Regions from separate parts of the Ensifer sp. Root423 genome, predicted to be linked through region 4. Evidence: predicted binding sites of a transcription regulator. Region 4 holds the regulator's gene; each other region holds the start of a gene.
What was found. Region 4 encodes LexA, which represses DNA repair genes until DNA is damaged. Its sites were predicted from a motif close to TGTTCNNNNTGTGTTCNG; they were not measured.

Region 1 (8,009 bases), on a different contig from region 4:
CGTCGGGCGATCCGGCTGGTCCGTCCGCCGAAAGGCTATCTGGAGGCCGAAACGGAGCGCCAGCGCGCCGAGATCCTGCGCCGCCGCACGCTCTATTTCGGCGACCGCGCGCCGGCGTCGTCCCGAGCCCGTGATGTAATCCTCGTCGACGACGGTATCGCCACCGGCGGCACCGTGCGGGCGGCGATCAAGGCGCTGCGGCGAATGGGGGTGGGGCGCCTCGTGCTTGCCGTTCCGGTAGCGCCGAAAAGCGAACTTACCGAACTGCGCAGCCAGGTCGATCGCATCGTCTGCCTCGCCACGCCCTTCGCGTTCCGTGCCGTCGGCCTGTACTACCGCAATTTCGAACAGACGGCGGACGAAGAGGTGCTGGCGCTGATGGAGAAGGCGCGGCTGCGCAACGAGCGCGATTGATCCATGTTCCGGGCAAGCCGGGCTCCGGTTGCCGCGATTTCCGCCAGGCATCCGAATAGTTGCGCGAGGCGGCCGAAACCGTCTTGCAAGCCTCCTTCTCCCGCGCCACATTCCCGGCGCGCGATGTTGCCGGGAGAGGGGCGCCAGAGGAGGAGCCCGGAGGAGATGTCATGGCCGCGAAACTGGAAATCGGAAAGACGCTTGAGGATTTCTGCCGGCCGGAGCGGATGGCGCTCATCGTCTACGACATGCAGGTGGGGATTACCAATCAGGTCAAGAACGGCCCGGCGGTGCTTTCCAAGGTGCTGAAGGTGCTGGACGCTGCGCGGGCCGGCGGGTTTCCGGTGATCTTTCTCCGGCATCTGTCGATGCCGAGGCCGCTGATGGGCGCCTTCCAGCTACGCCAGGCGATGGCCTGGCAGCGGACAGACGATCCGGATGCGGTGCACCCCTGGTTTCTGCGCGGCACGCCGGGCTCCGAGCTGGTGCCCGAACTTGCGCCCCGTGACGACGAGGCGATCCTCGACAAGATCACGTTTTCCGCCTTCGAGGGCACGCCGCTCGCCATGATCCTGCGCGACCTCGGGCTTACTTCCTTCGCCATCTGCGGTATCGCCACGGAAATCGGCATCGACCCGACCGTGCGCCATGCGACCGATCTCGGCCTGGTGCCCGTCGTCGTGCGTGACGCCTGCGGGGCAGGGCATCACGAGGCCGGTGAGCGCGCGATGGAAAACATCGCCTTCATGGGCGATGCGATCATGACCGACGTTCAGGCAATCACCGCCGCGATGACCAAACGCTAGGGCCGCAGTGCCGCTCCATCCAATCGATCACAGGACCGACAAATGACCGACAAGCTTCACATCCGCCCGATAGCCCGGACCGACTACGAACAATGGCTGCCGCTCTGGGACGGCTACAACGCCTTCTACGGCCGCTCCGGCGAAACCGCGCTGGACCCGGCGATCACCGCCATGACCTGGTCGCGCTTTTTCGACGCCTACGAGCCGGTGCATGCGCTGGTGGCGGAGAGCGAAGGGCGGCTGATCGGGCTTACGCACTACCTCTTCCACCGCAGCACGACGATGATCCAGCCGAACTGCTACCTACAGGACCTCTTCACCAATGCGGAAGCCCGCGGCAAGGGCGTCGGACGAGCGTTGATTGAGGGCGTCTATGAGGCGGCACGTGCCGTCGGCGCGCCACGCGTCTACTGGATGACGCACGAGACCAATGAGACGGCGATGACGCTTTACGACAAGGTGGCGGAGAAGTCGGGGTTTCTCGTTTATCGCAAGGCGGTCTGAGGGCTCTCCTTTCGGCTGCTCACTTCGCCGTGTGTGCGCGGATGCCAGGGGCACATGCATCGGGATCCAGCATCCGCGAGGTCCAGATCTCAGTCGGGCCGAAGCCCTTGATGTCCTCGCGGCCGGAGCAAATGAACAGGAAAGACTCGCCTAGTCGCTGCCTGATTTCTGCGGTGGTGGTGATGCAGCCGTGCTTGCCGATCGCTTCCAGGCGCGCGGCAAGGTTCACGGGTGCACCCCAGATATCATAGGCGTATTTCGCTCGCCCAAGCACGCCAGCCGTTACCGATCCCGAGGCCATGCCAGCGCGCAGCTTGAGGACGACGCCATGGCGTTCGCCGATCTCGCGGGCCGCGGCGATGGCGCCGAAGCCGAACACTGCCGCCGCCTTCTCGGGCGTGGGGTGCCGGGCGGGCACGCCCGCCACCGCAAGATAGGCATCGCCGATGGTCTTGATCTTTTCGACACCGGTTGCTGCGGCCAGGCGATCGAACTCGCTGAAGAGCTCGTTGAGCAGGTTGACCGTCCGTTCCGGCCCCAGGCTGTTTGACAGGGCCACGAACTGGACGATGTCGATCAGGACAACAGTCGCATGCTCGAATTCGTCGATGATCGTTTCACGCTCGTTCCTCAGCAGGCGCGCCACGATCTCGTCCGGCATGATCGACGTCATCAGGCGGGCGAGCCGCCCCTGCGCCTCTCTCGCCAGGTGGAAGGCATAGTAGATCGTTGCGAAGCACATGAGCGTGAGCGTGATGATCGACGACGAATGGAGGAGTTGCAGGAAACGGGTGTCGTCATAGACACCCGACCGCGCCTGAGGAAACGCGATGGATGCGGCGATGACCGTGATCGCAGCCATGGCGCTGAGGACCGTGACCAGCGCCATGTTTTGAAACCCGAGGATCGCGAAGGCGACCGGCGTCACGCCGAGCAGCGTCAGCAGGACGCCGGAGTCCCGACCGACATAGGAGGCGATCCAGACGAGGACCACCACGCAGATACCGAATTCCCAAAGCCCTGACGCGACGCGGCCGAAGCGATGAAAAAGCGGCGTCATGGCGGCCGCGACGGCTAGGGCGAGATTGGCATAGACGAGGGGAATGAGGCTCGGCTCGCCATAGAGTGCGTAGATGAGGGCAAAGCTCGTGGTGGTGACGACGATCACACAGGCCGCGACATTCGCGACGAGGATGCCTTCACGGTCACCCTCCGCAACATTTGCGGCGCCCAGCTCCAGCAGGCTGCGAACAGCGCTCGTCCAGGACATGTCTCCACCCACTTTGCGTCGAGGGAGATCGGTACATGGTTTCGTTCAAACGCGAGAATTGTGCCCGCAATATTATTGCACTTCGCCGGTTGGCGCCATGAGATCGATGGTTGTGCAGTCCATAGGGAGTGCACGTGAGGAGGGCTTCGACCTCCTCACGCCTTCTCCACAAATCCATCCAGCACCCGCTTCTGGCCGGCGCGGTCGAAGTCGATGGTGAGCTTGTTGCCTTCGATGGCGGCGATGTTGCCGTTGCCGAACTTCATGTGGAAGACGCGGTCGCCGACCGAGAAACGCGAGGGTTCGGTGGCCGTCGATTTCGCCACCAGCTCGCCGTCGATCGTGCGGCCGCGCGGGCCGCTTTCGCCGTAGCCGATGCGCTCGACCGCGTGGCCGGAGCGGGTGCCCCAGTTGTCGCGGGTGGCGTCGGAGCGGTGCTGCTGGGCGCGCTTCCAGCCGGGCGTGGAGTAGTTGTTCTGGAAGGGATCAGCCTTGTCGAAGCGCGACTGGCCGTAGCCGCCGCGACCATAGCCGCCATAGGATTGTTCATTCTCGGCCACGTCCACATGGGCGAGCGGCAGCTCCTCGAGGAAGCGTGACGGCATGGTCGACTGCCAGAGGCCGTGGATGCGGCGGTTGGAGACGAACCAGATGTGGCAGCGATGCTTGGCGCGGGTGATGCCGACATAGGCGAGGCGCCGTTCTTCCTCAAGGCCGGAGCGGCCGCCCTCATCAAGCGCGCGCTGGTGCGGGAACAGGCCTTCCTCCCAGCCGGGCAGGAAGACGGTATCGAACTCCAGGCCCTTGGCCGAGTGCAGCGTCATGATCGAGACGGCATCGAGGTTCTCGTTCTGCTCGGCATCCATGACCAGAGCGACGTGTTCGAGGAAGCCGCGCAGGCTCTCGAAGGCTTCCATCGAGCGGATGAGTTCCTTCAGGTTTTCCAGCCGTCCGGGGGCTTCCGCCGTCTTGTCGTTCTGCCACATGGCCGTATAGCCGCTCTCGTCGAGGATCTGCTCGGCAAGCTCGGTGTGCACGGTCGTTTCCAGCAGGCTCTGCCAGCGGCGGAAATCGGTGACGACGTCGAACAGCGCCTTGCGCGCCTTCGGCTTCAGCTCGTCGGTCTCGATGATCTCGGAGGCCGCCGCCAGCATCGGGATGTCGCGGGCGCGGGCATAGTCGTGCAGCGTGCGCACGGTGGTGTCGCCAAGACCGCGCTTCGGCGTGTTGACGATGCGCTCGAAGGCGAGATCGTCGGCCGGCTGGCAGACGAGGCGGAAATAGGCCATGGCATCGCGGATTTCGAGGCGCTCGTAGAAGCGCGGGCCGCCGATGACGCGGTAGTTGAGGCCGAGCGTGACGAAGCGGTCTTCGAATTCGCGCATCTGGAACGAGGCGCGCACAAGGATCGCCATGTCGTTGAGCTTGTGGCTCTTGCGCTGCAACTGCTCGATCTCTTCGCCGACGGCGCGGGCTTCCTCTTCGGAATCCCAGGCGGCGTGCACCTGCACCTTCTCATCATCCGGATCGGTGCGGTCGGTAAAGAGCGTCTTGCCGAGGCGGCCCTCGTTGTGGGCGATCAGGTGACCGGCAGCGCCCAGAATGTGCTCGGTCGAGCGGTAGTTGCGCTCAAGCTTGATCACCTTGGCGCCCGGGAAATCCTTTTCGAAGCGCAGGATATTGTCCACTTCCGCGCCGCGCCAGCCATAGATCGACTGGTCGTCGTCGCCCACGCAGCAGACGTTCTGCGGTACGCCCTTGGGGCGCTGGGCAAGCAGCCGCAGCCACATGTACTGCGCCGTGTTGGTGTCCTGGTACTCGTCGACGAGAATGTAGCGGAACTTGTCGTGATAGTCCTTCAGCACATCCGCATGCATGCGGAAGATGCGGATCGGGTGCAAAAGAAGATCGCCGAAGTCGCAGGCGTTCAGCGTCAAGAGCCGGTTCTGGTAGGCAGCATAGAGTTCGCGGCCCTTGCCGTTGGCAAAGGCGCGGGCGTCTCCCTCGGGGATCTGGGCGGGATCGAGGCCCTTGTTCTTCCAGCCGTCGATCATGCCGGCAAACTGCTTGGCCGGCCAGCGCTTGTCGTCGATGCCTTCCGCCTGGATGAGCTGCTTGATCAGCCGCACTACGTCATCGGTGTCGAGAATGGTGAAATCGGAACGCAGGCCGACGAGCTCGGCGTGACGACGCAGCAGCTTGACGCCGATCGAGTGGAAGGTGCCGAGCCAGGGCATGCCTTCGACCGCATGGCCGACGAGCACGCCGATGCGCTCCTTCATCTCGCGCGCCGCCTTGTTGGTGAAGGTCACCGCCAGGATCTGCGAGGGAAAGGCGCGGTTGGTCGAAAGGATATGGGCGATGCGGGTCGTCAGCACCCGGGTCTTGCCGGTGCCGGCGCCGGCAAGCACGAGCACGGGGCCATCGAGCGTCTCGACCGCTTCGGACTGTTCCGGGTTGAGGCCGGAGAGATAGTCCGGGCGCGGCTGGGCGCGATCGCGCGCCGCCATGGCGCGCGCGGCGATGCCGCCCGTTGCCGGAATACCTGCGGGGGCGGGCTGCTGCTTGCGCGGCGCCGGCTCCTCGTCGAAGAAGGGAATATCGTCGAAACCACTCATCATGCGGCTCAATGTAGTGATTCGGTGGGGAAAGGCCAGAAAGGATGTTCTTCTTTTATTCCGTTTTCTGCGCCAGCCGCACCAAGCCTGTGGAAAGACAGGCGATTTCGAGACCGCTTATTCTTGGTCGCGCGGTCTATTCTTTTGTCTTGTCGAAGGCGGTATCCACAGGCACCTGCAGCGCCGTCGCCAACTGGTTGGTGCGGGCGGCAAGCGAGATCACCCTGAGCAGGTCCGCATGCTCGGCGTCGGTCATGCCTTTCGCCCTTGCCGCCGCCGTATGGGAATGGGCGCAGTAGCCGCAGCCATTGGTGACGGAGACGGCGATATAGAGCATCTCCTTGACCAGCGGATCGAGCGCCGAGGGCGTTGCCATCACGGCCTTCACGTCGCGCCAGGTCTGTTCCAGGAGCTCCGGATCGAAGGCGAGCCACAGCCACATATTGTTGATGAAGTCGGATTTGCGGGTGGTGCGAATGTCGTCGAACACGGCTTTGACACGCGGATCGGCTTCCGGGTTCTGAGGCGGGGATACGGTGCTCATGGGGCTCCTTCGCTGTTGTTCTCGGCGGTTGTGTGCGGGCCGGCCTGTCGCCTGAAGCGGTGACGATAGCCGACGTCGCGGCGATTGCCAGCGCTGCGTTTTGGGGAAGCCGTCGCCGATGCGTTCAGTTGGGGATTTCGTTGCACGGCTGATTGTTCGAGCCGAATGGTCCGGTCGTAAACAGCACGCCCTTGCTCGAACCCTGATAGGCGTTGCCGTTCTGCGTGACGATGAAGACCCTGCGGCCGCAGAAGCCCGTCGGCTGCGCGGCAACCACGCGCGTCTGGCCACTGGCGTCAGTGACGGTCTTGGGGTTGCAGGCGCCATAGGGTGTGTCGGCCATGCGAACGGTTGCCGTCGAGCTGCGGCTGAGCGGCGCGGAACTGCCGGGTGGGTACGTCCCCGAAGCCGTGCCTGCAGCGGCCACGGTCGATTGCGTGATCTGAAAATCCGCCGTGCTGTCGTCGTAGCGGCACCGCTTGATGGCCCAGATCCAGACGGCAATGTCGCGCACACCGCTCTCGGGATCCTCGGCCGAAGCCGCAATGGTGAGCGGGGCCAGATCGGGGACGCTTCGGCGGCGGTTACAGCAGCCGCTGTCGTTGAAGACCGGGTCGGGATTGCCATGGTCATCCAGGATGCCGGTGATTTCGAGTTTCGTGGTCGGGCCGGTCTTGTCGTCCGCCTGGACAGTCACGGTCTGACACCCCGCAAGAAGCAGGCCCATGGAGACGAGCGCGAATGTCAGGCAAAATGCATGCGGCCCCATGACGACCCCCGCCATTGTCCGTACCGCTGCCCAAGATACTCCCGAAGACTTTTGCCCGCAAACAAGCGCCTTCCTTTGCCGCGCTCGATCAACCCCGCGGCATCGTTGCCGTCCACAAACGATGCGCGTCCTTCAGCACCTTCCTCTGTCGCTATCGCAACCTCGTCGAACGCTTCGTCAGCACTCAGGAACTTCCGTGCCGTCGTCACCGGCTTCGACAAGCACAGCGAAAACGACCTTGCTCTCGTCAAACTCGCTTCAGCCAAAACCTGGTTGTGCTCTACAGGTCGGTGACCTAGAAGAAGCTTCGAACGCTCGGAGCGGCGTTCAGGCAGGAGCCCGACCATGATCAAGATGAGCGTCTACTATCCGGCCGATGGCGGCTCGAAGTTCGATCACGACTACTACCGCACCCGCCACATGCCACTGATCCAGGAACGGCTCGGCGATGCCTGCCTGCGCTACGAGATCGATAAGGGCCTTGCGGGTCGCGAGCCTGGAAGCGCGCCGGGGTTCGTCGCGGCGTGCCACGTCTACTCGCCGAGCCTCGAGACATTCCAGGAGGCGTTAGGTCCCCACCGCGCCGAGATTGCCGCGGACGTCGCCAACTATACGGACATCGCGCCCATCGTGCAGATCAGCGAAGTCGTTGGAGGGTAGGGGGCTTTGGCGCGTCAGGCGTAGCCGTTGACCTTTCCGCAATCGGCGTAGCGTTGGCGCACCATGATCCATGGTGACGCAGCCAGTGCGGAACCGGTTGACGATCGGGAACATGTGGTTGCCGTCGAAGCGTAAACGACCTTGCTCTCGTCAGGCTCGCTTCAGCCAAAACCTGGCTGTGCTCAATAGGCCGGGGGCCTAGGCCAGCGCGAAGACGCGGGCCGGGCCGCCGGTGCCGCCGCGGTGCTTCGGTGCGCCGAGGATGAGGGTTGCGCCCTTGACCGGCAGCTTGTCGAGATTGGCTGCTGCCTCCAGCCCCCAGCGACCCTCCGGCAGCCAGGCATAATGCGTGGCGAAATCGGGCGAGGGGCCATGGTCGAGCGACAGCGTATCGACGGCGATACCAGCCGCCTTGCTTTCCTCG
Region 2 (8,009 bases), on a different contig from region 4:
CGAGCCACTTCAGCGCGTCGGGCAGGTCGCCGAAGACGAGCCAGCCGAAGATCGTGGCCGAAACGATTTCGAGATACTGCAGCGGCGCCAGCACCGAGGCCGGGGCGGCGCGATAGGCATAGACGCCGAGCACGCCTGAAATGGTGGCGGTGACGCCGACGCCGAGCAGGTAATACCAGGTGTACCCTTCTGGCCAGACCGGATCGAAGATGCCGGAACCGGTGCCTTCGCCGAAATAAAGCAGCACGAGACAGAAGAGCGCGCCCCAGACGCCGGCGTGAAACTGCATCGACCAGGGGTCCTCATTTTGCGCGACCATGCGGGTGACGAGCAGGAAAACGGCAAGGCCAAAGGCGGCCACAACAGGCAGAAGGGCGATCCAGCCGACCTCCTGCATGCTCGGCTGGATGACGAGCAGCGCGCCGAAGAAGCCGACGCCGCAGGCGGTGTAGCGCCGCCAGCCGATCGTCTCCTTCAGGAAGATGCTGCCAAGGATCGTGAGGATGATCGGCTCGACGAAGAAGATCGCGATCGCGTCGGCGACTTCCATGACCTTCAGCGTGGTAATGAAGGAGAGCATGGTCACGACCAGCAGACCGCCGCGCAACGCGTGCAGCCCGGTCTTCTTCCAGGTGAGATCAAACAGGCTGCCGCGGAAGAGCACGATCGGCAGGATGAAGACGACCTGCAGCAGAAAGCGCACGGCGGTGATTTCGGCCGAGGGAACGGTGGCGATCGCGAGCTTGGCGAAGATGTCGATCAGCGGCGACAGAAGCACCGAGATCACCATCAGTGTCAGCCCGAAGGAGATGCGGTTGTGGTCGGCGGCGATCTTGGGAAGCGACATGTCGGCCATGATATTTCCGGTCAGCGCCGCCCTGCGACGGCGCGCAGGCACCAGGCGGCAAAGTCGGCCGTCGCCTCGTCCCGGCCGAGTTCGTTCAGTGTTTCGTGGCGCATGCCGTCATAGACGGTGACGCTAACGTCGCTGAGACCGGCGGCTTTCATCTTCGTGCCAAGCCAGCGGACGGCGTTGCCCATCTCGGTCGACGGGTCAGCGCTGCCGCCGACGAGATGAATGGGCAGGTTTTTCCGGAGCCGCGCCAGCCGGTCGGGCCGGGCTCCATCGAAGGACAGGCGGAAAAGATCGAGCCAGAGCGAGACCGTCGCATCGAAGCCGCAGAGCGGGTCGGCGGCGTATTTGGCGACCTCGGCATCGTCGCGCGACAGCCAGTCGAGATCGGTCTTGCGATCCTTGATGGCGCCGCCCCACATGCCGAAGGTGAGCTTGGTCAGAAGCGGGCTCGGCACGTCAGACCCTTTGAGCGCCTTTTCGATCTTCAGGATCACCTGTCCGCCACGGCCGGCAAGGCCCGGCCGGAAGTTGGAGTTCCAGACGGCAAGCGCATCGTAGAGGCCGGGATCGGTTTCGGCGGCATTGAGCGCGATCAGTCCACCCATGGAATGGCCGAAGAGGATGACCGGCAAGCCCGGATGGGCGGTGGTCGCAATCTCCCGCACTGCCCGGATGTCCGCGAATATCTTGTCGAGGCCGTCGCGGCTTGCGAACATCCCAAGCTGGGCGTCAGGCGCCTGCGTCGCGCCGTGGCCGCGATGGTCGTGGGCATAGACATGGAAGCCGTGGCCGGCCATCGCCTCGGCAAAGCGGGCATATCGGCCGGAATGCTCGGCAAGGCCATGGCTGACGAGAAGGATGCCGCGGGCTTCTGTGGTTGCCGGAAAATGCCGCCAGCTCAAGCTGGCACCGGTCGGGCTCTGATGCGTCTTCACCTGCCCGAACATCTCTACTCCCGGAAGCAATCGACAGACCTTTGAGATTTCAAATCGATTTGCGTGGCAAAGGCAATCGCCGCTTGTTGATCGTTGCGCATGAGGTCACAAGCGATTTGACGGTGCATTACATTAGGGGTTGCAATTTTCCCGTTTTGGGCGATATTTGTTCCCGTTTTGTTTTTGCGGGAGGATATCATGGTCCGTTTTTGTAAAGCGATATCAGGTTCTGTGGCGGGCATCCTAGCAGCGCTGACGCTGTTGCTTGGTTCCGGCGCCTTTGCTGCCGGTGAAGACGCATCCAAGGGTGCTCCGCCGGCGAGTTCAACCAGCCGCACCGACTACGTGCTGGCGGTCAGCTGGCAGCCCGGTTTCTGCGAGACGCGGCCGCAACGCAAGGAATGCGAGAGCCAGACGGCGGAACGCTTCGATGCCACCAACCTCTCGCTGCATCGCCTGTGGCCGCTGCGCAAGAGCTATTGCGGGGTCGCGGCAGAAGCGCGGGCAACCGACCGCAAGGGCAGCTGGCTGGAGCTGCCGAAGCTTGCCATGGCCGACGACACCGCGGCGCGGCTGCTTATCGCCATGCCCGGCGTGCAATCCGGTCTCGACCGGCACCAGTGGCTGCGAAGCGGCACCTGCCAGAGCGGCTCGGTCGACGACTATTTCTCGGTGCAGCTGCGCATGCTGGAAGAGCTCAACCGCTCGGCGGTCGGGGCACTTTTCCGCCAGCGTGTGGGTGCGGAACTCGATGAGGCGGCGATCAAGCAGGCCTTCGACCAGAGTTTTGGCGCTGGAGCCGGCGACCGGGTGCGCATGCGCTGCCAGACCGTGCAGGGCCGCAGCATCATCACCGGGCTGACGATCGGGCTCACGGGCGATGTCATGAAGGCTGCGAGCCTCGGGCCGCTGATCCAGGCCGCAGGCACGACCGAGTTCAAGTGCGCCAAGGGTATCGCCGATACTGCCGGTCGCGGGTAGGGCGTTTCGCCCGGTCGGCCATGGCAGCGCCTTATGGTGCGGCCTTGACCGCGCCGGCTTTAGGCGCCTTCCGGGAGAGCCTGCCGGGCGTTCCGATCGGGATGTTCGTTTTGGGATAGGGCGGGGGCGGATGCCTTTGATCATTGCCCCCTTCCTATAATTCGCCTACATAGCGGGCAAATTTCCTTATCCCTGCGGAGCATTCCCTCATGGCACGTCAGTTCATCTATCATATGGCCGGACTTAATAAGTCCTACGGCGCGAAGAAGGTTCTCGAGAACGTTCATCTGTCGTTCTACCCGGATGCCAAGATCGGTATCCTCGGCCCGAACGGCGCCGGTAAGTCGACGGTTCTGCGCATCATGGCCGGCCTCGACAAGGAATTCACCGGCGAGGCCTGGGTGGCCGAAGGTGCGACCGTCGGATACCTGCCGCAGGAGCCGCAGCTCGATCCGACGAAGACGGTGCTTGAAAACGCCATGGAAGGCGTCGCCAAGAAGAAGGCGATCGTCGACCGCTACAACGAACTGATGATGAACTATTCCGACGAGACGGCGGAAGAGGGCGCCAAGCTCCAGGATATCATCGACAGCCAGAACCTCTGGGATCTGGAAAGTCAGGTCGAAATGGCCATGGAAGCGCTGCGCTGCCCGCCGGGCGACGCGGAAGTCACCAACCTGTCGGGCGGTGAAAAGCGTCGTGTTGCGCTCTGCAAGCTGCTGCTCTCGCAGCCGGACCTGCTGCTCCTCGACGAACCGACCAACCACCTCGACGCCGAGACGATCGCCTGGCTCGAAAAGCACCTGCGCGAGTATCCGGGCGCCGTGCTGATGATCACCCACGACCGTTACTTCCTCGACAACGTCACCGGCTGGATCCTCGAGCTCGACCGCGGCCGCAGCATCCCCTACGAGGGCAACTACTCGGCCTACCTGGTTGCGAAGGCCAAGCGCATGCAGCAGGAAGGTCGCGAAGAGGCGTCCCGCCAGAAGGCGATCGCTCGCGAACAGGAATGGATCGCATCCAGCCCCAAGGCTCGTCAGGCCAAGTCCAAGGCGCGTATCCGCTCCTATGACGAACTGGTCAACGCGGCGGAAAACCAGCGCCCCGGCGACGCGCAGATCATCATCCCGGTCGGCGAACGTCTCGGCCAGGTGGTCATCGAGATGGAAGGCGTCACCAAGGGCTATGGCGATCGCCTGTTGATCGACGGCCTGTCGCTGAAGCTGCCGCCGGGCGGCATCGTCGGCATCATCGGCCCGAACGGCGCCGGTAAGACGACGCTCTTCCGCATGATCACCGGCCAGGAACAGCCCGACAGCGGCTCAATCCGCATCGGTGATACCGTGCACCTCGGCTATGTCGACCAGAGCCGCGACGCGCTCGACGGCAACAAGACCGTCTGGGAAGAAATCTCCGGCGGTGCTGAAGTCATCAAGCTCGGCAAGCACGAGATGAACTCGCGCGCCTATTGCTCGACCTTCAACTTCAAGGGCGGCGACCAGCAGCAGAAGGTCGGCAACCTCTCGGGCGGTCAGCGCAACCGCGTTCACCTCGCCAAGATGCTGAAGAACGGCGGCAACGTGCTGCTGCTCGACGAACCGACCAACGACCTCGACACCGAGACGCTGGCAGCGCTCGAAATCGCGCTCGAAAACTTCGCCGGTTGCGCCGTTATCATCAGCCACGACCGCATGTTCCTCGACCGCCTGGCAACGCACATCCTCGCTTTTGAAGGCGACAGCCAGGTCGAGTGGTTCGAAGGCAACTTCGAAGACTACGAGAAGGACAAGATCCGCCGCCTCGGCCCGGACTCGGTCAACCCGAAGCGCGTCACCTACAAGCGCCTGACGCGCTGATTTCAGCCGCCGCCATATCGTGGCGCTGGACCTTGCTGCGTCCGTTGAAGCGGGCGCTGCAACATTTGCTCTAGGAACGGGCGAGGCGCAGGCTTCGCCCGTTTTCCTTTGTCTCCTGACCTGAGGCGAAGACCAGCTGTCGCTCGGTTGCGCGCCAGGGTCTGTTTATCGCTGTGCCCGCGTGGGGGATGAACGTGCGGGACGCTCCAGGGGTCGGCGTAGCGATCAGCTCTGCGATTGCCGTCCCGATGGCGGGCGCGAACGGGCGTTTGCAGGTTTGTCTATCGCTGCGGCGAGATGGGCTGGCGGATGACGCGTACCTCGGGCGGCAGAGGCGCGGATAGGGTGGCGTCCCAACACCGGGAAGGGCGCCGGGTTTGTCACGGTTGCGTGGGGCTGCCCTCATTCGGGTCGTGAAGTCGGCCTACTAGCGGGACCTTCGCAGGTCTCCTGACGTGCCGCCCGAGACATCGTTTGGGGCGCATGGCGTCCATACACAAGCATCCGTTCCGCCGGCGCCATTGTTTGGCCTCTCCGCGCAAATCCGCTTGCGTCACCACCGCAAATCACATAAACATATCTTTATGTGTTGATGGGGATCGCTATGGCTCTGCAGAGAGAACTGGGTCTGGATGCGTTGGTGGACGTGCTGAAGGCGGCGGGCGAGCCGACCCGCATGCGTCTCGTCGCGCTTCTCGCCGCCGGCGATCTGACCGTCACCGATCTTACCGAAATTCTCGGTCAATCGCAGCCACGCATTTCCAGGCATCTGAAGCTGCTGGCGGAGGTCGAGCTGATCGACCGCTACCAGGAGGGCGCCTGGGCCTATTTCCGCCTCCGTCAGGACGGTGCCCGGGTCGGGCTCGTGCGGGCGATGCTGGCCTCCGCCTCCGTCGACGACGCGGTGTTGGCGCGTGATGCAGCCCGGCTCACCACCTTGAAGAAGGCGCGCTCGGAGAAGGCGCAGGCCTATTTCAGCCGCAACGCCGCCGGCTGGGACGAGCTTCGCCGCCTGCATGTCAGCGAGCGTGACGTCGAGGCGAAGCTGCGCGAAATGGTGGGCGACGAGCCGGTCGAAAGCTTGCTCGATCTCGGCACCGGCACAGGCCGCATCCTGCAGCTCTTCGAGGGCCTCTATCGGCGCGGTATCGGCGTCGACGCCAGCCGCGACATGCTTGCGGTGGCGCGCTCCAATCTCGATCGCGCTGGCATCACCAAGGCGTCGATCCGCCATGGGGACATCTTTAACCTGCCGCTCGACGGCCAGACCTTCGACCTCGTCACCATTCACCAGGTGCTGCATTTCCTCGAAGAGCCGGAAGCCGCGATCGCGGAAGCCGCGCGCATGCTGATGCCGGGTGGACGGCTGGTCATCATCGACTTCGCGCCGCACGGACTTGAGCATCTGCGCGACGAGCACGCCCATGCGCGCCTCGGCTTCTCGCACCAGGCGATGGCCGATTGGCTGGCGAAGGCTGGCCTTGTGCTCGAGAAGACCACGGATCTTTCGCCTGAGGGGGCGAATGATGGAAAATTGACGGTGACGATCTGGCTCGCGCGTGATCGGCGGGCCGTGAACGAGAATGAAACGCCGCGGCCGCGTGTCCAGGCGGGGGGAGTATAATAATGACGGCACAGACGCTTTACCCGGCCGAACGCGGCAATCTCCGGCTCTCCTTCGAATATTTCCCGCCCAAGACCGACGAGATGGAAGCGCAGCTCTTCCAGACGGCAGACGACCTTTCGGCCTTCGGTCCGGCCTTCATCACCGTCACCTACGGCGCCGGCGGCTCGACCAAGGCGCGTTCGCTGACGACGGTCAGGCGCTTGATCGCGGAAAGCGGCTTTGCCAATACCGCTGCGCACCTGACCTGCGTCGGCGCGCCGAAGGCGGAGGTCGATGCCGTGATCGACGAGTATCTCAGCTTCGGCGTCCGCCACTTCGTGGCGCTGCGCGGCGATCCCCAGGGCGGCATCGGCAGCACTTACCAGCCGCATCCCGAGGGTTACGCCAGCAGCACCGACCTCGTGCGGGCGATCCGTGCGCGCGGGGACGACATCGAGATTTCCGTCTCCTCCTATCCGGAGAAGCACCCGGAAAGCCCTGACGTCGCCGCTGACATCGACATGCTGAAGCGCAAGGTCGATGCGGGCGCAACCCGGGCCCTGACCCAATTCTTCTTCGACAACAATGATTTCGAGCGCTACCTCGAACGAGTGCGGCGCGCTGGCGTCAACATCCCGATCGTGCCGGGCATTCTGCCGATCAACAATCTGGCGCAGGTGCAGAAATTCGCTGGCCTCTGTGGCGCCACCGTGCCGGAGGCGATCGTCACGCGGCTCGTGCATCTCGAGGACCAGCCGGTCGAGCGCTTCAAGGAGGCGACCCACATCGCCGCCGAGCAGATCGTCGATCTCGCCCGGCGCGGCGTACGCGATTTCCATATCTATTCGATGAACCGCACGCCGCTGGTGACAGCCGTGCTGGATCTCGTCGGTTTCGAGCGGGCCTCTGTGGAAGCGGTGGGCGCGATCGATGCACCGCGGATGGTGGCGGCCGGCGCGGCCGCCTGACCTTCGCTCGCACCTTGCGACGGGCAAGGTGCGCTTCGCCATGTTGAACTTCCGAATGGCTGCGAACGCGCCGCGTGTCCTGGCAGACAGAGGTCGCCGCCGCGCTTTGGTATGGCTCCATGCCTTTTGGGGTCTCTTCGGCTGCGGTCGCAGCAAGCGTCCCGATCGCTACAGCATCCACCAAAAAGGAAAGCGCCCGAAGATCGATCTTCAGGCGCTTTCTCGTTTGTCGCAGCGTCTAGACCTTATGCTCTCTTGGCGGTCTAACTGGCTTGGTGCTGCAAAATGGTTTCCCGGAAATTTAAGTCCCTATTCGGTTTGGACTCTCAGCGGCCGCTCCTCAGATGAAGAGCATCGTGGCCACGAATACGAACGCTGCACTGATCATGATGACATTCAGCGAATGTGTAAGGCCCATGGAAGACCCTCCCTGCGTTAACGCGTTAAAACATAGGGCGAAATCACGACACGTTAAAGGGAAACTTGTGCTGCAGTGCGAAATGCGTGAGCCGGCGCTGCCTTATTCACAGGCCTATAGTTCTGATTTTATTTAATTTTCCAGGCTGCCACATTTTTTTCACAATCGCTTCACCAAGGTTAATATAAACGTTTGTTACCGTGCGTGAGTGGCCCGGAGCGGGACGAAAATCGGCCGTCGATTCCCCCGCAAACCATGTCTTTTTCACGCGGTGCGAAGCACTCAAGGTGTGTGGGCTTTTCCTGTAACCGACCACGATCAGATGTCAGGCGACCCGCCTGAAACGCAGGATTCGACCGTCGAGCACGGCGAGGCCAAGGGCGATC
Region 3 (8,009 bases), on a different contig from region 4:
CGCGATGACCAGGAGCGCTTCTTCAAGGAATTGCAGAACGCGATTGATTATCTTGATCACGCACCCGCCGGCTTCTTCTCCGCCGGCCGCAAGGGCGAGATCTTCTATATCAACGCCACGCTTGCCGACTGGCTCGGCATCGATCTCACCAAGTTCCAGCCGGGCTCGATAAGTATCGGCGATCTGGTGGCCGGCGAGGGGCTGACGCTCGTCCAGGCGGTGCAGGCCGAACCGGGTCTGAAGAAGACCAAGATGCTCGACCTCGACCTGCGCAAGTTGAACGGCCAGAGCCTGCCGGTGCGCATGATCCACCGTGTCTCCTCGACCCGTGACGGCGCGCCCGGCGAAAGCCGCACCATCGTCATGTCGCGCGAGGGCGGCGAGGACAGCGACCAGTCGGCGTCGAGCGCAGCGATGCGCTTTACCCGCTTCTTCAACAATACGCCGATGGCGATCGCCTCGGTCGACGGCAATGGCCGGATCCTGCGCACCAACGCGCCGTTCCTGAAGCTGTTTTCCAGTCTCGTCTCGCAGGACGACGTCGAGCGCGGCGCGCTGATCGATGCCGTGGTGCACGAAACCGAGAAGCTTCGCCTGCACGACGCGCTGGCGGCCGCCAAGGACCGGCAGGGCGACATCGCGCCGATCGACGCGCTGCACCCGACCGATGGCGAGCGCCATTTCCGCTTCTACGTCAATGCCGTGATCGACCAGACCGATCAGGCGCCGGAGGAAGCGGCGATCATCTATGCGCTGGAGATTACCGAGCAGAAAGCGCTCGAAAACCAGATGGCGCAGACGCAGAAGATGAACGCCGTGGGCACGCTTGCCGGCGGCATCGCGCACGACTTCAACAACGTGCTGACGGCGATCCTGCTGTCCTCCGACCACCTGCTTCTGTCTGCCCGGCCGGCCGATCCGAGCTTCGCCGACCTGATGGAGATCAAGCGCAACGCCAACCGTGCCGCTGTTCTCGTGCGGCAGCTGCTTGCTTTCTCGCGCAAGCAGACGATGCGGCCGACGGTGCTCAACATGACCGACGTGATCGGCGACCTGCGCATGCTGGTCGACCGCATGACCGGAACGAACGTCAAGGTCGAGGTCGACTATGGTCGCGATCTCTGGCCGGTCCGGACCGATCTCGGCCAGTTCGAACAGGTGCTTTTGAACCTCGCGGTCAACGCCCGCGACGCCATGCCCCAAGGCGGCATCATTGCACTTCGCACCCGCAATCTGCCGGCGGCGGAGGTTTCGGCCTTCGGACGCCGTGAGCTGCCGGAGGAAGACTTCGTGATGGTGGAAGTTTCCGACCAGGGAACAGGTATTGCGCCCGAAATCCTCGACAAAATCTTCGAGCCGTTTTTCACGACCAAGGAAGTGGGCAAGGGCACCGGTCTCGGCCTGTCGATGGTCTATGGCATCGTCAAGCAGTCGGGCGGCTACATCTATCCGGAATCGGAAGTGGGCAAGGGCACGACCTTCCGCATCCTCTTGCCGCGCCATATCGAGGTGCCGGTTGCGCCCGAGGAGCCCGCGCAGGCAGGCACCGGAACCGTTGCTGCGCCGGTGGTGCAGACGATAGCGGCTCCCGTGGTCAAGACCGAGGAGCCGACCGATCTCACCGGAGATTCGGCAGTCGTGCTGCTCGTCGAGGACGAGGAGGCTGTTCGCCGCGGCGGCAAGCGCATGCTGGAAACGCGCGGCTACACCGTCTACGAAGCGGGCTCCGGCGTCGAGGCGCTCGACATCATGGACGAGCTCAACGGCGCCGTCGATATCGTCGTATCCGACGTGGTGATGCCGGAAATGGACGGACCGACGCTCCTGACCGAACTGCGCAAGAAGTACCCGGACCTGAAGTTCATCTTCGTCTCGGGCTATGCCGAAGACGCCTTTGCCCGCAACCTGCCGGCGGATGCCAAGTTCGGCTTCCTGCCGAAACCGTTCTCGCTGAAGCAGCTGGCGGTATCCGTGCGCGAAATGCTCGATTCCTAGAGCCGTTGAACGCCAGAGGATATCGACCGGGGTCGGCGCTGGGTACGTTAGGCTTCCGCCCCTAGTCGTTCTGCTGCCTTGACCAAGGCCCATTGGCCGAGGCGCGCGTTGCCGACCAGCCGGGAGGAAGATCGGCTATCTCGTCAAGGTCGGTGTGGCGCTCGACGACCTCCGCCATCGCGACCACCAGCACTTTCGCCATGTCGATCGGTGCGCCATCTGTAAACGCCCATGAATGATCGTCTTCATGATGTGTTGCGACGAGAACCGGGTGCCCCGCGAGCACCGAGCGGCAGGTAACGCAGGCAACATCAGGTGCTTGATCAAACTTCCAACGCATCGTCAGCCTTCGCCAATGTAAAAAGCCCGGCGCTTGCGGGCCGGGCTTCTCTATTTCTCGCCGTTTCTTACCGGATTACTTCACGTTCAACGCGACGGCGATCTCGCCGGCAAGCCGGGCATTGTTCTCGACCAGCGCGATGTTGGTCTCGAGGCTGCGGCCCTCGGTCATTTCGAAGAGGTTGCTGAGCAGATAGGGCGTGACCGCCTTGCCGGTGATCTCGTCGTTCTCGGCATTGTCGAGCGCGCGGGCGATATAGATTTCCATCTCTTCGCGCGGGATCTCGGCAGCTTCCGGAACCGGATTGGCGACCAGCATGCCGCCTTCGACGCCGAGCAGCTCGCGCATGGTCTGGAAGTTGGCGATCGCGGCCGGGCTGTTCAGCATCAGCGGGCTCTTGAGGCCGCTGTCGCGTGACCAGAAGGCCGGGAAGATTTCGCTGTCATAGGTGACGACCGGAACGCCGCGGGTCTCGAGCACTTCGAGCGTCTTCGGAATGTCGAGGATCGCCTTCGCGCCGGCGCAGACGACGATGACACCGGTGCGGGCGAGTTCATCGAGGTCGGCGGAGATGTCAAAGGAGAGCTCCGCGCCACGGTGCACGCCGCCGATGCCGCCGGTCGCAAAGACGCGGATGCCGGCGCGGGCAGCAGCGATCATCGTCGCGGCGACGGTGGTCGCGCCGGTGCGGCGCTCGGCGATCGCGAAGGCGAGATCGGCGCGCGAGACCTTCATCGCGCCCTGGGTCTTGGCCAGTTCTTCGAGCTTGGCATCGTCAAGGCCGATATGCAGTACGCCATGAATGACGGCGATGGTCGCCGGCACGGCACCCTGTTCGCGGATGATCGCTTCAACGCTGCGGGCCATGTTCAGGTTGCCCGGGTAGGGCATGCCATGGGTGATGATGGTCGATTCCAGCGCCACGATCGGCGCGCCACGCGCCTTGGCGGCTGCGACCTCGTCGGAATATTCCATCGGCAGGAAGGGGGAAGCGGGTTTGGTCATGGTCTTTCCTTGGGAGTTCTGCTGGCAAATGTCATGACAGCATTTGGGGCGCGGGCACAAGGGCCAGCGCCTGTTCGAGATTGGCCGCGGACATCTCTTCGGATGCGGCCAAGGGAGAACGCAACGTCAAACCGGCGGCTGCGATGCCGTGCCGCAGGCAATCGGCGATATCGCGGCCGGCAAGGCGGGCGGAAAGGAAGCCGGAGGCGAGCGCGTCGCCAGCGCCGGTGACGTCGGCAAGGGCGGGCAGGGCCGGCGGCACGACGACACAGGCGCTGTCGCCCTCGAAGGCAACGACCGTACGGCCGCCCCGGGTCACGACGCCTCCGTTGATGCCCAGACCGCGCAACAGGGCCGGCCATTCTTCCGCCTCGGCCGCCTCCTTGCCGGCCAGCGCCCGCGCCTCGGATTCGTTCATGAACAGGAACGAGAGATGCGAGAGGCACGGCCGATAGCGGATGACCTTGGCCGGCGAAACAGCGATGCCGGCGACGAGGCGGCCGTTGCCGGCAGCCGACTGGGCAAGTGCGGCGATCGTTTCTTCCGGCAGGTTGGCATCGGTCAGCACCAGCTTGCTCGCGGCGATGACCTCGCGGAGCGCCCGCCGCTGCAACTGCCGTGGCGAGAACAGCCGGTAGAGCTCCATGTCGGCAAGCGCAATCACCAGATTGCCGTCGTTTTCGAGGATCGCCGTATAGCTCGGCGTCTGGCGATCAAGAAAGGTGAGGGGACTGTCGATGACGCCAGCGGCGGCCGCGGCTGCGGTCACCATCTCGCCGGCCGCATCACCGCCGCGGGTGCTGATCATGCGCACGCTGTGGCCAAGCCGCGCCAGGTTGCGCGCGGCATTGAAACCACCGCCGCCCGCTTCTTCGAACCAGCTTCCCGGATTGCTCGATCCGGGCGCTGTCGTTCCCGATATACGGCCGCGCCTGTCGATATGCGCGCCACCGAAAACGGCGATGTCAGCTTGCGTCATGAATGTTCCTCTGCTTGGCCTATCGGCCGAATATCTGTTGGCATCCTGCAATGCCGCGTCGCAAAGCGCCACGCGCCCGACCTGCTCAAAGTCTCATGCGCAGGCGAATCGGCCGAGCCTTGCCGGGCAGGTTCGAAGGGCTGGCGCCAACATTCGAAAACTCTGGTTTCGTTCCGTGAACAAGAATCGAACGTATCGTGAAAAGCTATTGTTTTTCAATGCGTTGTCGCGCTCTTGCAAATACGGAACAAAACATGTACAAAAACTCCTGCGGCGGCTTCATTGCCTCGGTAGCTTCAATAACCTAAAGGTGGACCAAATGGCACAAAACTCTTTGCGGCTCGTAGAGGACAAATCGGTGGATAAAAGCAAGGCACTTGAAGCGGCACTTTCCCAGATCGAACGTTCGTTCGGTAAGGGATCGATCATGAAGCTCGGTGGGAAGGACAGCATCATTGAGATCGAGACGGTTTCGACCGGCTCTCTCAGCCTCGACATCGCGCTCGGCATTGGCGGCCTGCCGAAGGGCCGCATCGTTGAAATTTACGGCCCGGAAAGCTCGGGTAAGACGACGCTGGCGCTGCAGACCGTCGCCGAAGCACAGAAGAAGGGCGGCATCTGCGCCTTCGTCGATGCTGAACACGCGCTTGACCCGGTTTATGCCCGCAAGCTCGGCGTCGATCTCGAAAACCTCTTGATCTCGCAGCCCGACACCGGCGAGCAGGCTCTGGAAATCACCGACACACTGGTGCGCTCCGGCGCGATCGACGTTCTCGTCGTCGACTCGGTTGCCGCACTTGTGCCGCGCGCCGAAATCGAAGGCGAAATGGGCGACAGCCTGCCGGGCATGCAGGCCCGCCTGATGAGCCAGGCGCTGCGCAAGCTGACGGCGTCGATCTCCAAGTCGAACTGCATGGTCATCTTCATCAACCAGATCCGCATGAAGATCGGCGTCATGTTCGGTTCGCCGGAAACCACCACCGGCGGCAACGCGCTGAAGTTCTACGCCTCGGTTCGCCTCGACATCCGCCGCATCGGCTCGGTCAAGGAGCGCGAAGAGGTCGTCGGCAACCAGACCCGCGTCAAGGTCGTCAAGAACAAGATGGCGCCTCCCTTCAAGCAGGTCGAATTCGACATCATGTATGGCGAGGGCGTATCGAAGACCGGCGAACTGGTCGACCTCGGCGTCAAGGCCGGCATCGTCGAAAAGTCTGGCGCCTGGTTCTCCTACAACAGCCAGCGTCTCGGCCAGGGCCGCGAGAACGCCAAGACGTTCCTGCGCGACAATCCGGATCTCGCGCGCGAAATCGAGACGGCGCTGCGCCAGAACGCCGGCCTGATCGCTGATCGGTTCCTCGAGAATGGCGGTCCGGAAGCGGACGACGGTGACGAGCCGCCGGAAACATAAGCCGCTCGGTCCACTGAGGTTACCAGAAAACCGGTCGTCCCGTGGGCGGCCGGTTTTTTGCTGGCGTCTGGACAGTCGGATATGTGAGCGATAAAAGCCTTTGGTTCCGGCGACCCAGCGCGTTGGAGGGTGCGGTCACCACGGGTGGCCGCAGGGTTTAGGGACAATGGCTTAGTGGCGCGGCATGGGCCGGACGCGGGCCGGAATCGGTGCTTAAGAATAGGACGCAAGATGAGCGGCGTGAATGAAATCCGGTCGACCTTTCTCGACTATTTCCGCAGGAACGGTCACGAGGTCGTGTCGTCGAGCCCGTTGGTGCCGCGCAACGACCCGACATTGATGTTCACCAATGCCGGCATGGTGCAGTTCAAGAACGTCTTCACCGGCCTGGAGCAGCGTCCCTATTCGACGGCCGTTACGGCGCAGAAGTGCGTTCGCGCCGGCGGCAAGCACAACGACCTCGACAATGTCGGCTACACCGCGCGTCACCACACCTTCTTCGAAATGCTCGGCAACTTCTCCTTCGGCGATTACTTCAAGGAGAACGCGATCGAGCTCGCCTGGAACCTGATCACCAAGGAGTATGGCCTCGACGCCAAGCGCCTGCTGGTCACGGTTTACCACACCGACGACGAGGCCTTCGATCTCTGGAAGAAGATCGCCGGTTTCTCCGACGACCGCATCATCCGCATCCCGACCAGTGACAACTTCTGGGCCATGGGAGATACCGGCCCCTGCGGCCCGTGCTCGGAAATCTTCTACGACCACGGCGACCATATCTGGGGCGGACCTCCGGGCTCGGCCGACGAAGACGGCGACCGCTTCATCGAGATCTGGAACCTCGTCTTCATGCAGTACGAGCAGATCACCAAGGAAGAGCGGGTCAACCTGCCGCGTCCGTCGATCGATACCGGCATGGGCCTCGAGCGTCTCGCAGCCGTCCTCCAGGGCGAACACGACAACTACGACATCGACCTCTTCCGCGCGCTGATCGCGGCTTCGGAAGAAGCGACCGGCGTCAAGGCTGAGGGCGACCGTCGCGCCAGCCATCGCGTCATTGCCGACCACCTGCGTTCGTCCGCCTTCCTGATCGCCGACGGCGTGCTGCCGTCGAACGAAGGCCGCGGCTACGTGCTTCGCCGCATCATGCGTCGTGCGATGCGTCACGCCCAGCTGCTCGGCGCCCAGGATCCGTTGATGTGGAAGCTCTTGCCGGCACTCGTCGGCCAGATGGGCCGCGCCTATCCGGAACTGGTGCGCGCCGAAGCGCTGATCTCCGAGACGCTGAAGCTTGAGGAAACCCGTTTCCGCAAGACGCTGGAGCGCGGTCTCAATCTGCTGTCCGACGCATCTGCCGATCTGTCTGAAGGCGACCAGTTCAACGGTGAAACCGCCTTCAAGCTCTACGACACCTACGGCTTCCCGCTCGACCTGACCCAGGACGCGCTGCGCGCCAAGGGCATCACCGTCGATACCGACGCCTTCTCGGTTGCCATGGAGCGCCAGAAGGCCGAAGCCCGCGCCAACTGGGCCGGTTCCGGTGAAGCTGCGACCGAAACCATCTGGTTCGAGCTCAAGGAAAAGCACGGCGCGACCGATTTCCTCGGCTATGACACCGAGACCGCCGAGGGCGTGATCCAGGCGATCGTGCGCGATGGCGCTGTCGTAGCAACCGCCGCCAAGGGCGACACCGTCCAGGTGGTGCTCAACCAGACGCCGTTCTACGGCGAATCGGGCGGCCAGATGGGCGATACCGGCACGATCACGACGGAAAGCGGCAAGCTCACCGTCACCGACACGCAGAAGCGCGGCGAGGGGCTCTTCGTCCACTTCGCGACCGTGGCCGAAGGCACGGTCAAGACCGGCGACGCCGCCCAGCTCGACGTCGATCACGCCCGCCGCTCGCGCCTGCGCGCCAACCATTCGGCAACGCACCTCCTGCATGAGGCGCTTCGCGAAGTGCTCGGCACCCACGTGGCCCAGAAGGGCTCTCTGGTAGCGCCGGAACGCCTGCGCTTCGACGTTTCTCATCCGAAGCCGATGACGGCCGAGGAGCTGAAGGTCGTTGAAGAGATGGCCAACGAGATCATCGTCCAGAACACGCCGGTGACCACGCGTCTGATGAGCGTCGATGATGCGATTGCCGAAGGTGCGATGGCGCTCTTCGGCGAGAAGTACGGCGACGAGGTTCGCGTCGTCTCGATGGGCCGCGGCATCCACGGCTCCAAGGCCAACCGCGCTTACTCCGTCGAACTCTGCGGCGGCACGCACGTGTCTGCCAC
Region 4 (8,009 bases):
CCGATCCCGTGGCCACCTGCTTTCAGAGGCTGAACGGATCCCGCGCCGAGCGCTTCTCGCTCGGTGCATTGAACGGGTCGGCTTTCTTCTCCTTGGACTTGCGGCCCTCGTCGGCGATAATCTCGTCGACCGCCCGCTGGCACTTCATCAGCTCGTCGGCCGCCGGGCCGGTGCCGCGCAGGCTGAGATTTGCGATGACGCGATCTTCAAACGCGATGGCCAAGGCCCGCTTGCGCACGAAGCCCGTCAGGAACTCGGCGTCGGTGACGTTCACGAACAGAAACTTTCCGCTCGCATCACCGGCAGCGGTCGCCGAAGCGCTCCAGGGATCGGTCTTGTCGAAGCGGAAGGTCAGGTCGTACTCTTTGCCGACCTCAAGCGACCTCCAGTCGTCGCTGGCGAAGCTCATATAGAGCGGCGACTCGGAGCCCTTGGGATAGAACCCAAGGCGCAAGGTGACCCCGCCGTCGAATACCGATGAGATGAAGCAGGAGCCCTCCATCGAGGTGTCGGAAGCAACGGTCCAGCCGTCGACATCCTTCCACTTGATGATTTCGGACTCCTCAGCCGCGGCCGATCCCGCGGCGATCAGACAGCTTACCAATCCGACCAGCAATCTACGCATGCAAAACCCCCGTTTGCCCGCATTTTGATAGGTCCCCCCGTCACTGTCGAGGGTACCTAGCCGATCCCAGGCAATATTTTAGGAATATTCACCTCTCTGCGGCAAGCGGACGCGCCCATCACATGGCGAAAGGATCTTTCGACGACTTGGTCTGGCCGCCGCCGGCAAAGGGATCGTTGTTCGGCGCATTGCCACCGGCACCCGCAAAGGGATCGTTCGCCGCTCCCTGACCGCCATTCGGGATCAAGGCGCTCACCGCCTCCTGGCACTTGAACATCTCGCTTACCGCCTTCATCGAATCACGCAGGCTGAGGCTCGCGACGACGCGCCCCTCGAAGGCCAGCGCCAAGGTGTTCTTGCGAACGAATTCGGTAAAGAAGTCGGTGTTGGAAAAGTTGACGACAAGGGCCCTGGCGCCGGTCAGATCAACACCGAACGCAACGGCCGGCCACTGACGACCACGGTCGAGCTGCAAGGCAACATCGTATTCCCGCTGCGGCTCGATGGACTTCCATTCGGCATTGCCGATCGAAAGAAACGCCAGGTTCGTCGATCCCCGCGGATAAAAGCCGATACGAAGGATAGCGCCGGCGTCATAGCTCGTCGCCGCGTAACACGAGCCGCCCAGGGAGCGATCGGATCCCACCGTCCAGGCGTTGATCCGTTTCCAGATATTCGAACGCCCTTCTTCGGCAGACGCCGCTCCAGCCGTGAGCAACAGGCCGAGCACCACCAACGACAATCTATGCATGCAACCACCCCACTTTCCACGCAAAGTTATCTTTTTTTAGAGGCCTGTCGAGACGGTGAAGGCCCTTCCCCGCAGGGATTTTTGCGCGCCCCAGGCCCGATGCGAAAGCTGGCAGCTCCGATGCATTCTCCGCGCCGGTCCATGAAGAACGGCCGAGACGAGGTTGAGATCGAGCGGCTGGCGCAAATCAGCCACAGCCTGCGGGCAAAGAGCTGTTGAACATGGCAGAGTGATCGCCATGCTTGCTGGACTTCGGAACGAAAGCGCGGTTCACATCGTTTACCAACCCGTAGTCCCACCCCTTCATCAAGTGGACGATCACCGTGCTTGCCGCCCTGCTTCTCGCTTCGATAGTCGCATCGCCCAATATGCCTGACGTCAAGCTCAGTGCCGCGACGGTGGATGAACTCCAGACCGATTTCGAACGGGCCGTGCCGTGCCATCAGATCGATGGACGCAATGTTTGGAAGGGCGCGCTCGCCTTCTACATCCAGTCCTTCGTTTATGACGGCGATACGCCCGTTGCGACCGATGCGGCCGACGCAGTGCTTCCGGAAGACAACAGCGCCGAAACGGTGAAGGAGTTCGAAGACGCCTGCTCGGCCTCGCAAGCGACTTAAGTCTCTCCGCGAAGAGAGCCGCGATTCGTTCGAATCACGCGCGCGATTGACCTGCCCGGCGCTGTTTTGGGACGCAACCGTCGCCGAAAACCGCCCCGCTCCCGCAAAAGTGACCAATCGCCCCCCACAGAAGCAGCCAATTGCCTGAATTCACGGAATTTTAGGCACTTGCGGAACACATATGGAACAGATAGTGTCTGTTCTTGATTTGTTTCACGCCTCTGGAGCGACGTGCCATGCTGACCCGCAAGCAACAGGAATTGCTTCTGTTCATCCACGAACGCATGAAGGAGTCGGGCGTACCGCCGTCTTTCGATGAAATGAAGGATGCGCTCGACCTTGCGTCGAAGTCCGGCATTCACCGTTTGATCACGGCGCTCGAAGAACGCGGGTTCATTCGCCGGTTGCCGAACCGGGCGCGCGCGCTCGAAGTCATCAAGCTTCCGGAAGCCTACGCCGCCGGCCAGCAACAGCCGCGCAGGGGCTTCTCGCCGAGCGTGATCGAGGGCAGCCTCGGAAAGCCGCCGGCCGCCGCTCCTGCCACGCCGAAGCCGGCGCCGGTCGCCGAAAGCACGTCTGTTTCCGTCCCGGTGATGGGGCGCATCGCTGCCGGCGTGCCGATCTCGGCGATCCAGAACAACACCCATGACATTACCGTTCCGCTCGACATGATCGGCAGCGGCGAGCATTACGCCCTCGAAGTAAAGGGCGATTCGATGATCGAGGCCGGCATCTTCGATGGCGACACGGTGATCATCCGCAACGGCAACTCGGCCAATCCCGGCGACATCATCGTGGCGCTCGTGGACGACGAGGAAGCGACGCTGAAGCGCTTCCGTCGCAAGGGCGCGTCGATTGCGCTCGAAGCGGCCAACCCCGCCTACGAGACGCGCATTTTCGGACCGGATCGCGTGAAGATCCAGGGCAAGCTCGTCGGGCTGATCCGCCGCTACCATTGAATTCCAGGCAGAACGCCGAATCAAAAGAGCCTCGCCACTGAAAGTGGCGAGGCTCTTTCCGTTTAAGGCGACCTGAAATCCAGATCGCTTATTCGTGGATCGTGTATTCGCCGAGTTCGCAGAGATCCTGCGTGTCCTCGGTCGTATCGAGGGCCGAGCCTTCCTCGAATTCGAATCGCATGTCGTATTTGCAGACGTCCCGCCCGTCGGCAATGGTGATCTCCATGCTCTCGCCGGGGTTCAGGACCTGCCGACCGAAAACATCGTCTTCCCATTCATTGACGCCGACCGGCGACGTATAGAAATTCGTCAGTACCGCGCCGGTGTTGTTCTTCAGCTGGAAAACCAGGTCGTCCGCGCGCGCCTCCATAGCGGTCGCCGCAAAACACGCCAACGCCGTCAGGATCAGTCTCTTTTTCATTGATGCCATTGCCTCCGTTCTTAATGTTGACGGACGCTACCGATACGGTTGATCTCAGCGGAGTCATCGTTCCCCCTCTACCGAATTCACCGAAGCGATAAGATCCGACGGAGGCATAGGCGACGTGGCTTGCGCGGACGTGTCGCGAATTTTACCGCGCTGCCCTAAGGCAGAACGCCAAACCAAATTTAACGAGGTGAGATTATTGGAGGCCTCGCCCGGAATTGAACCGGGGTACAAGGATTTGCAGTCCTCTGCGTCACCACTCCGCCACGAGGCCTCACAGCTCGGATAACCAAGCGTTGGCGCGGATTTAGAATGATTGCAGAAAAACCGCAAGAGGCATTTTCTGAAAAACGCGCCGTCGATTTGCAGGACGGATACTTTCCACAGAACGATCGACGATGTCCGCCGATCGTCTCCCAGCTGATCTCAGCACCAGGGCGTCGGGCGCCCTTCCCACGGCCGCACGAGCCCCTCGGAAACGAGTACACGTCCAAGAGATTGGTCACCGCGGGTGACCAGGCGCAGTTTCTCGCCGGCCTTGGCATCTGATCGCCCTCCCGCCGAGATCAGCCTGAAGTCGCCTGCATTCAGCAATTCGCGCAGGCGCTGCTTGGCGTAGAAGCCGCGCGAACGCTCCTTGTCGCAGCTTGCCTGGCGGATTCGCGGCGCATCGACATCGGCGACGCGGATCGTCTCGCCATGGAAGACGAAGGTCGCGCCATCGATCACGCAGTTGTCGTTGCGAATGCCGCAAAAATAGAACTGATCGGTACGGATGGATGCCGTCTTCACCTCTTCATTCGGCCGCACGAGAGGGGTTGGCGGCGTGACGCCGACATTCACCGACGGCACCGGGGCGGCCAGGGCAACCTTCGTCGCCGGGTTGGGCTTCGGATTCGGTTTGTGCCTATCCGCCTGCTGGGCAACGCGCTCCTGCGCTTCAGGAACCGCGCGCTGAGGCTTCGGCTTCGTTTCCGATCGCGATGCAAAGGCCATGACATCGGAAACCACCGGCCAGTGCCGCAACTCGGCGCGATGGTCGTAGGCCATGACGCCGCCAAGGGTGAGCGCTGCGGCCAGATACCACGGCGCCATGCCGCCCTGTTTGCTGGTGCTTCGGCCCGAACTGCGGCGTCGACGTTTCGTAGTGGCTTTGGCCATCGGTCCCCATCCTGATTCGAGACCGCATTATGCGTTTGATGGGTTGCCGAAAAGTTTTCGAGGGCACCCCAACAGAGGGGAAGACCGCCAGGAACCGGTCATTCGCCTGCGCGGCCACGGCCCTTGTTGAGAGATTCGGAATTGCTACGGGACGGCCAAAACTGCCGACCGCCCTGCCCTCGACAACAAGATCGTTAAATCGGCGTCCGCCTCAGGAGCCGTTCGACGAGTTGGCCTTCCCGCGCCAGCGCGCCCACCAGACGGCCAGACGACGACGGCGGCGGCGAACCGAGGGAATGTCGTGGGAAAGCACGATCAGGCCCAACGGTATCATCCAGAAGCCCAGCACGGGCAAGAAACCGAGAAAACCACAAAACACCAGCAGCGAACCCAGCAGGATGCGCAGCAGGGGCGAGTCGGGCAACGCGATACGCCATTTTCCCAGCACGATCTGTCGTGTTTGCGGATCAATGCCGAAATGCGTCTGCTTCCTGTTTTTATTCATCATTCCCTATCCGGCGTGTTTTCCCACAATTGGGGACTTCTCCACAGCCTCGCAACGGAACTTGTCATTTTTTTTGAAAAAAGCGCTTGGCAAATCAGAAAAGCATGCGTATTAGCAGCCTCACTTCTGAAGCGCACACGGCGCGGATGATCCCTGGTAGCTCAGCGGTAGAGCATTCGACTGTTAATCGACAGGTCGCCGGTTCGAATCCGGCCCGGGGAGCCACTTTCTAAAAGAGCCATTTGCAGCGATGCGAATGGCTCTTTTTCATTTTGCACCTATGTTCTCCAGGTGATCAATCCCCAACCTCCCGATGGTTCTTCATGACAAAGGCCGCGGCGCCGCCCATCATCGTCTGGTTCCGCAAGGATCTCCGCCTGGCCGACAATCGCGCCCTCTCGGCTGCCGCCGGCGAGGCAGCCGTCATTCCCCTCTATATTCGCGAACCCGCCGACAGCGGCAACGGTGCGCTCGGGGCGGCGCAGGCGTGGTGGCTGCACCATTCGCTCGAGGCCTTGGGCGCAAGTCTCGCGCGGCACGCTTCTCGCCTCGTTCTTCGATCAGGCGCGCCGCTTGACGTGATTGTCGAGATTGCGCGCGCAAGCGGTGCGGAGCGCATCTACTGGAACCGGCGCTACGACCCGAACGGCATCGCCACGGATACCGCGCTCAAGAAGGCGCTGGCCGAGCGGGGAATCATCACGGAGAGCTTTGCAGGACAATTGCTGCATGAGCCCATGCGGCTGCTGACGACGACGGGCGGCCCCTACCGCGTGTTCACGCCGTTCTGGCGCGCGCTCGAACTGAAAAACGAGCTGGCACCGCCGATCGACCGGCCGCACCATATCGCAGCCCCGGGAGCATGGCCGCGATCGGAACGCCTTGACGACTGGTCGCTGCTGCCGACGAAACCGGACTGGGCGGCGACATTCAGCGAGGTCTGGACGCCGGGCGAAGACGGTGCGGCCACCCGTCTCGAAGAATTCGTCGATGAGAAGCTCGACGCCTACAAACGCTGCCGCGACATTCCCGACGCGGATGGCACATCCCTGCTCTCGCCTCATCTCGCCTTTGGCGAAATTTCGCCGGCGCAGGCCTGGCATGCGGCAGCTGGGCCCCAGGCCGATAGCGGCGAAGGGGCGGCCACCTTCCGCAAGGAACTCGCCTGGCGCGAATTCTCCTATCATCTGCTGTTTCATTATCCGGAGCTTGGCCGCCGCAACCTCGACCGTCGATTCGACCGCTTCCACTGGCTGAACGACGAGGACGATTTTACTCGATGGACCAGAGGGCTCACCGGATACCCGATCGTCGATGCCGGCATGCGCCAGCTATGGCGCCACGGCTACATGCACAATCGCGTTCGCATGATTGTCGCCTCCTTTCTCATCAAGGACCTGCTCGTCGACTGGCGCAAGGGAGAAGCCTGGTTCCGTGACACGCTGGTCGACGCGGATCCGGCCAACAATGCCGCAAGCTGGCAATGGGTCGCCGGATCGGGCGCGGACGCCGCACCGTTCTTCCGCATCTTCAACCCGGTCCTGCAAGGGGAGAAATTCGATCCCGACGGTCTCTATGTGAAGCGCTTCGTGCCGGAGCTGGAGCGCCTCCACCCGCGCTATGTCCATCGCCCCTTTGCAGCGCCCGCCACGACCCTTGCCGAAGCCGGCATCGAACTCGGCACGACCTACCCGAAACCGATCGTCGACCATGCCCTTGCCCGCGATCGGGCACTGGCAGCCTTCCGGCAGATCACAAGCGCAGCGGGACTCTCCGAGGAGACGTAGAGCCTCCGGTAGAATTCCTCAGTTGGCGTCTCGCCCGATTGCGGCTAGGCTCACGTTACGGATGCAACAGCTGAGGGGGTGGTGTATGCGTAACCTGGAAGCCGATTTTGCTGCATTTGCCGGTGCGGTGGAGCTATCTTCCGAAAATCTGGCGACGGCCGTGCGGGATTTCCCGCTCAAGGCGCGCATGGTGCTTGGCGCCCTGGTGCACCTTCAGGTGGGAACGTTGATGCTCGCCACGCCAGACGGCCGCAGGCTGGTGATCAAAGGCGCCAGGGCCGGCCCCAGCGCCATCCTCAACCTCAACAACTGGAACCTGCCGCAGCGTGCTATCTCGGGCGGCACCATCGGGGCTGCGGAAAGCTACATCGACGGCGACTGGGACAGTCCCGATGTCGGCGCCTTTCTCGAACTGTTCCTCGTCAACGCCGAAATCGGCAGGAATTTTCCGAACCGTGCGCGCGGGCTCCTTCGCCTTTTCGACAAGTTCCTGCACTGGCGCAATGCCAACACCCACTCCGGCGCGCGCCGCAACATCTCGGCCCATTACGACCTCGGCAACGCCTTCTACAGCGAATGGCTGGATCCGAGCATGACCTATTCGTCTGCGCTTTATGCAACGGGCGCCAATGATCTTCGCTCAGCGCAGAAAGCCAAATACCGCGCGCTCGCGGAAGCGACGAACCTGCGCACCGGCGATCATGTGCTTGAGATCGGCTGCGGCTGGGGCGGCTTTGCCGAGTTCGCGGCAACGGAAATCGGCTGCAAGGTCACGGGGCTGACGATCAGCCGCGAGCAACTGGCCTTCGCACGCGAACGCATGCAGCGTGCGGGCCTTGCCGACCGGGTCGAATTGAAGTTCCAGGACTATCGTGAAGAAAAGGGTACCTATGACCGCATCGTCTCGATCGAGATGTTCGAGGCCGTCGGCGAAAAATTCTGGGCAACCTATTTCTCGCAGCTGAAGCGGTGCCTGAAACCCGGGGGCAAGGCCGGACTGCAGATCATCACGATCAAGCCCGAATCCTACGAGGAGTATCGTTCCAATCCGGATTTCATCCAGAAATACGTCTTCCCGGGCGGCATGCTGCCAACGCGCGAGCATCTGGTCGAGCTTGGCCGCAATGTCGGCCTGCGGATGATCAACGACTTCGGCTTTGGCGTCGACTATGCC

Region 1: ASD01_RS01055 (ATP-dependent helicase) is a predicted target of LexA. The motif match lies at 5,658-5,675, and genes of this name have one in related genera.
Region 2: ASD01_RS00730 (ribonuclease T2 family protein) is a predicted target of LexA. The motif match lies at 1,959-1,976, and genes of this name have one in related genera.
Region 3: recA (recombinase RecA) is a predicted target of LexA. The motif match lies at 4,563-4,580, and genes of this name have one in related genera.

The regions. Positions count from the first base shown of each region.
Region 1 covers NZ_LMEG01000001.1:217,512-225,520, forward strand. The annotation lists gene ASD01_RS01035 (phosphoribosyltransferase) at 1-414, shown strand, start outside; gene ASD01_RS01040 (cysteine hydrolase family protein) at 585-1,220, shown strand; gene ASD01_RS01045 (GNAT family N-acetyltransferase) at 1,263-1,724, shown strand; gene ASD01_RS01050 (adenylate/guanylate cyclase domain-containing protein) at 1,744-2,994, opposite strand; gene ASD01_RS01055 (ATP-dependent helicase) at 3,150-5,615, opposite strand; gene ASD01_RS01060 (carboxymuconolactone decarboxylase family protein) at 5,749-6,156, opposite strand; gene ASD01_RS01065 (hypothetical protein) at 6,281-6,925, opposite strand; gene ASD01_RS01070 (hypothetical protein) at 6,901-7,278, opposite strand; gene ASD01_RS01075 (EthD family reductase) at 7,271-7,585, shown strand; gene ASD01_RS01080 (cyclase family protein) at 7,784-8,009, opposite strand, start outside.
Region 2 covers NZ_LMEG01000001.1:145,403-153,411, forward strand. The annotation lists gene ASD01_RS00720 (DMT family transporter) at 1-856, opposite strand, end outside; gene ASD01_RS00725 (alpha/beta fold hydrolase) at 868-1,803, opposite strand; gene ASD01_RS00730 (ribonuclease T2 family protein) at 1,990-2,772, shown strand; gene ettA (energy-dependent translational throttle protein EttA) at 2,982-4,631, shown strand; gene ASD01_RS00740 (ArsR/SmtB family transcription factor) at 5,236-6,255, shown strand; gene metF (methylenetetrahydrofolate reductase [NAD(P)H]) at 6,258-7,205, shown strand; gene ASD01_RS00750 (DMT family transporter) at 7,949-8,009, opposite strand, start outside.
Region 3 covers NZ_LMEG01000014.1:20,446-28,454, forward strand. The annotation lists gene cckA (cell cycle histidine kinase CckA) at 1-1,995, shown strand, start outside; gene ASD01_RS15375 (hypothetical protein) at 2,057-2,335, opposite strand; gene ASD01_RS15380 (pseudouridine-5'-phosphate glycosidase) at 2,411-3,340, opposite strand; gene ASD01_RS15385 (carbohydrate kinase family protein) at 3,372-4,319, opposite strand; gene recA (recombinase RecA) at 4,639-5,727, shown strand; gene alaS (alanine--tRNA ligase) at 5,959-8,009, shown strand, end outside.
Region 4 covers NZ_LMEG01000015.1:62,634-70,642, forward strand. The annotation lists gene ASD01_RS16055 (hypothetical protein) at 23-625, opposite strand; gene ASD01_RS16060 (hypothetical protein) at 744-1,376, opposite strand; gene ASD01_RS16070 (hypothetical protein) at 1,700-1,996, shown strand; gene lexA (transcriptional repressor LexA) at 2,233-2,955, shown strand; gene ASD01_RS16080 (hypothetical protein) at 3,044-3,385, opposite strand; tRNA gene ASD01_RS16085 (tRNA-Cys) at 3,583-3,656, opposite strand; gene ASD01_RS16090 (thermonuclease family protein) at 3,809-4,543, opposite strand; gene ASD01_RS16095 (hypothetical protein) at 4,755-5,048, opposite strand; tRNA gene ASD01_RS16100 (tRNA-Asn) at 5,199-5,273, shown strand; gene ASD01_RS16105 (cryptochrome/photolyase family protein) at 5,372-6,835, shown strand; gene ASD01_RS16110 (SAM-dependent methyltransferase) at 6,921-8,009, shown strand, end outside.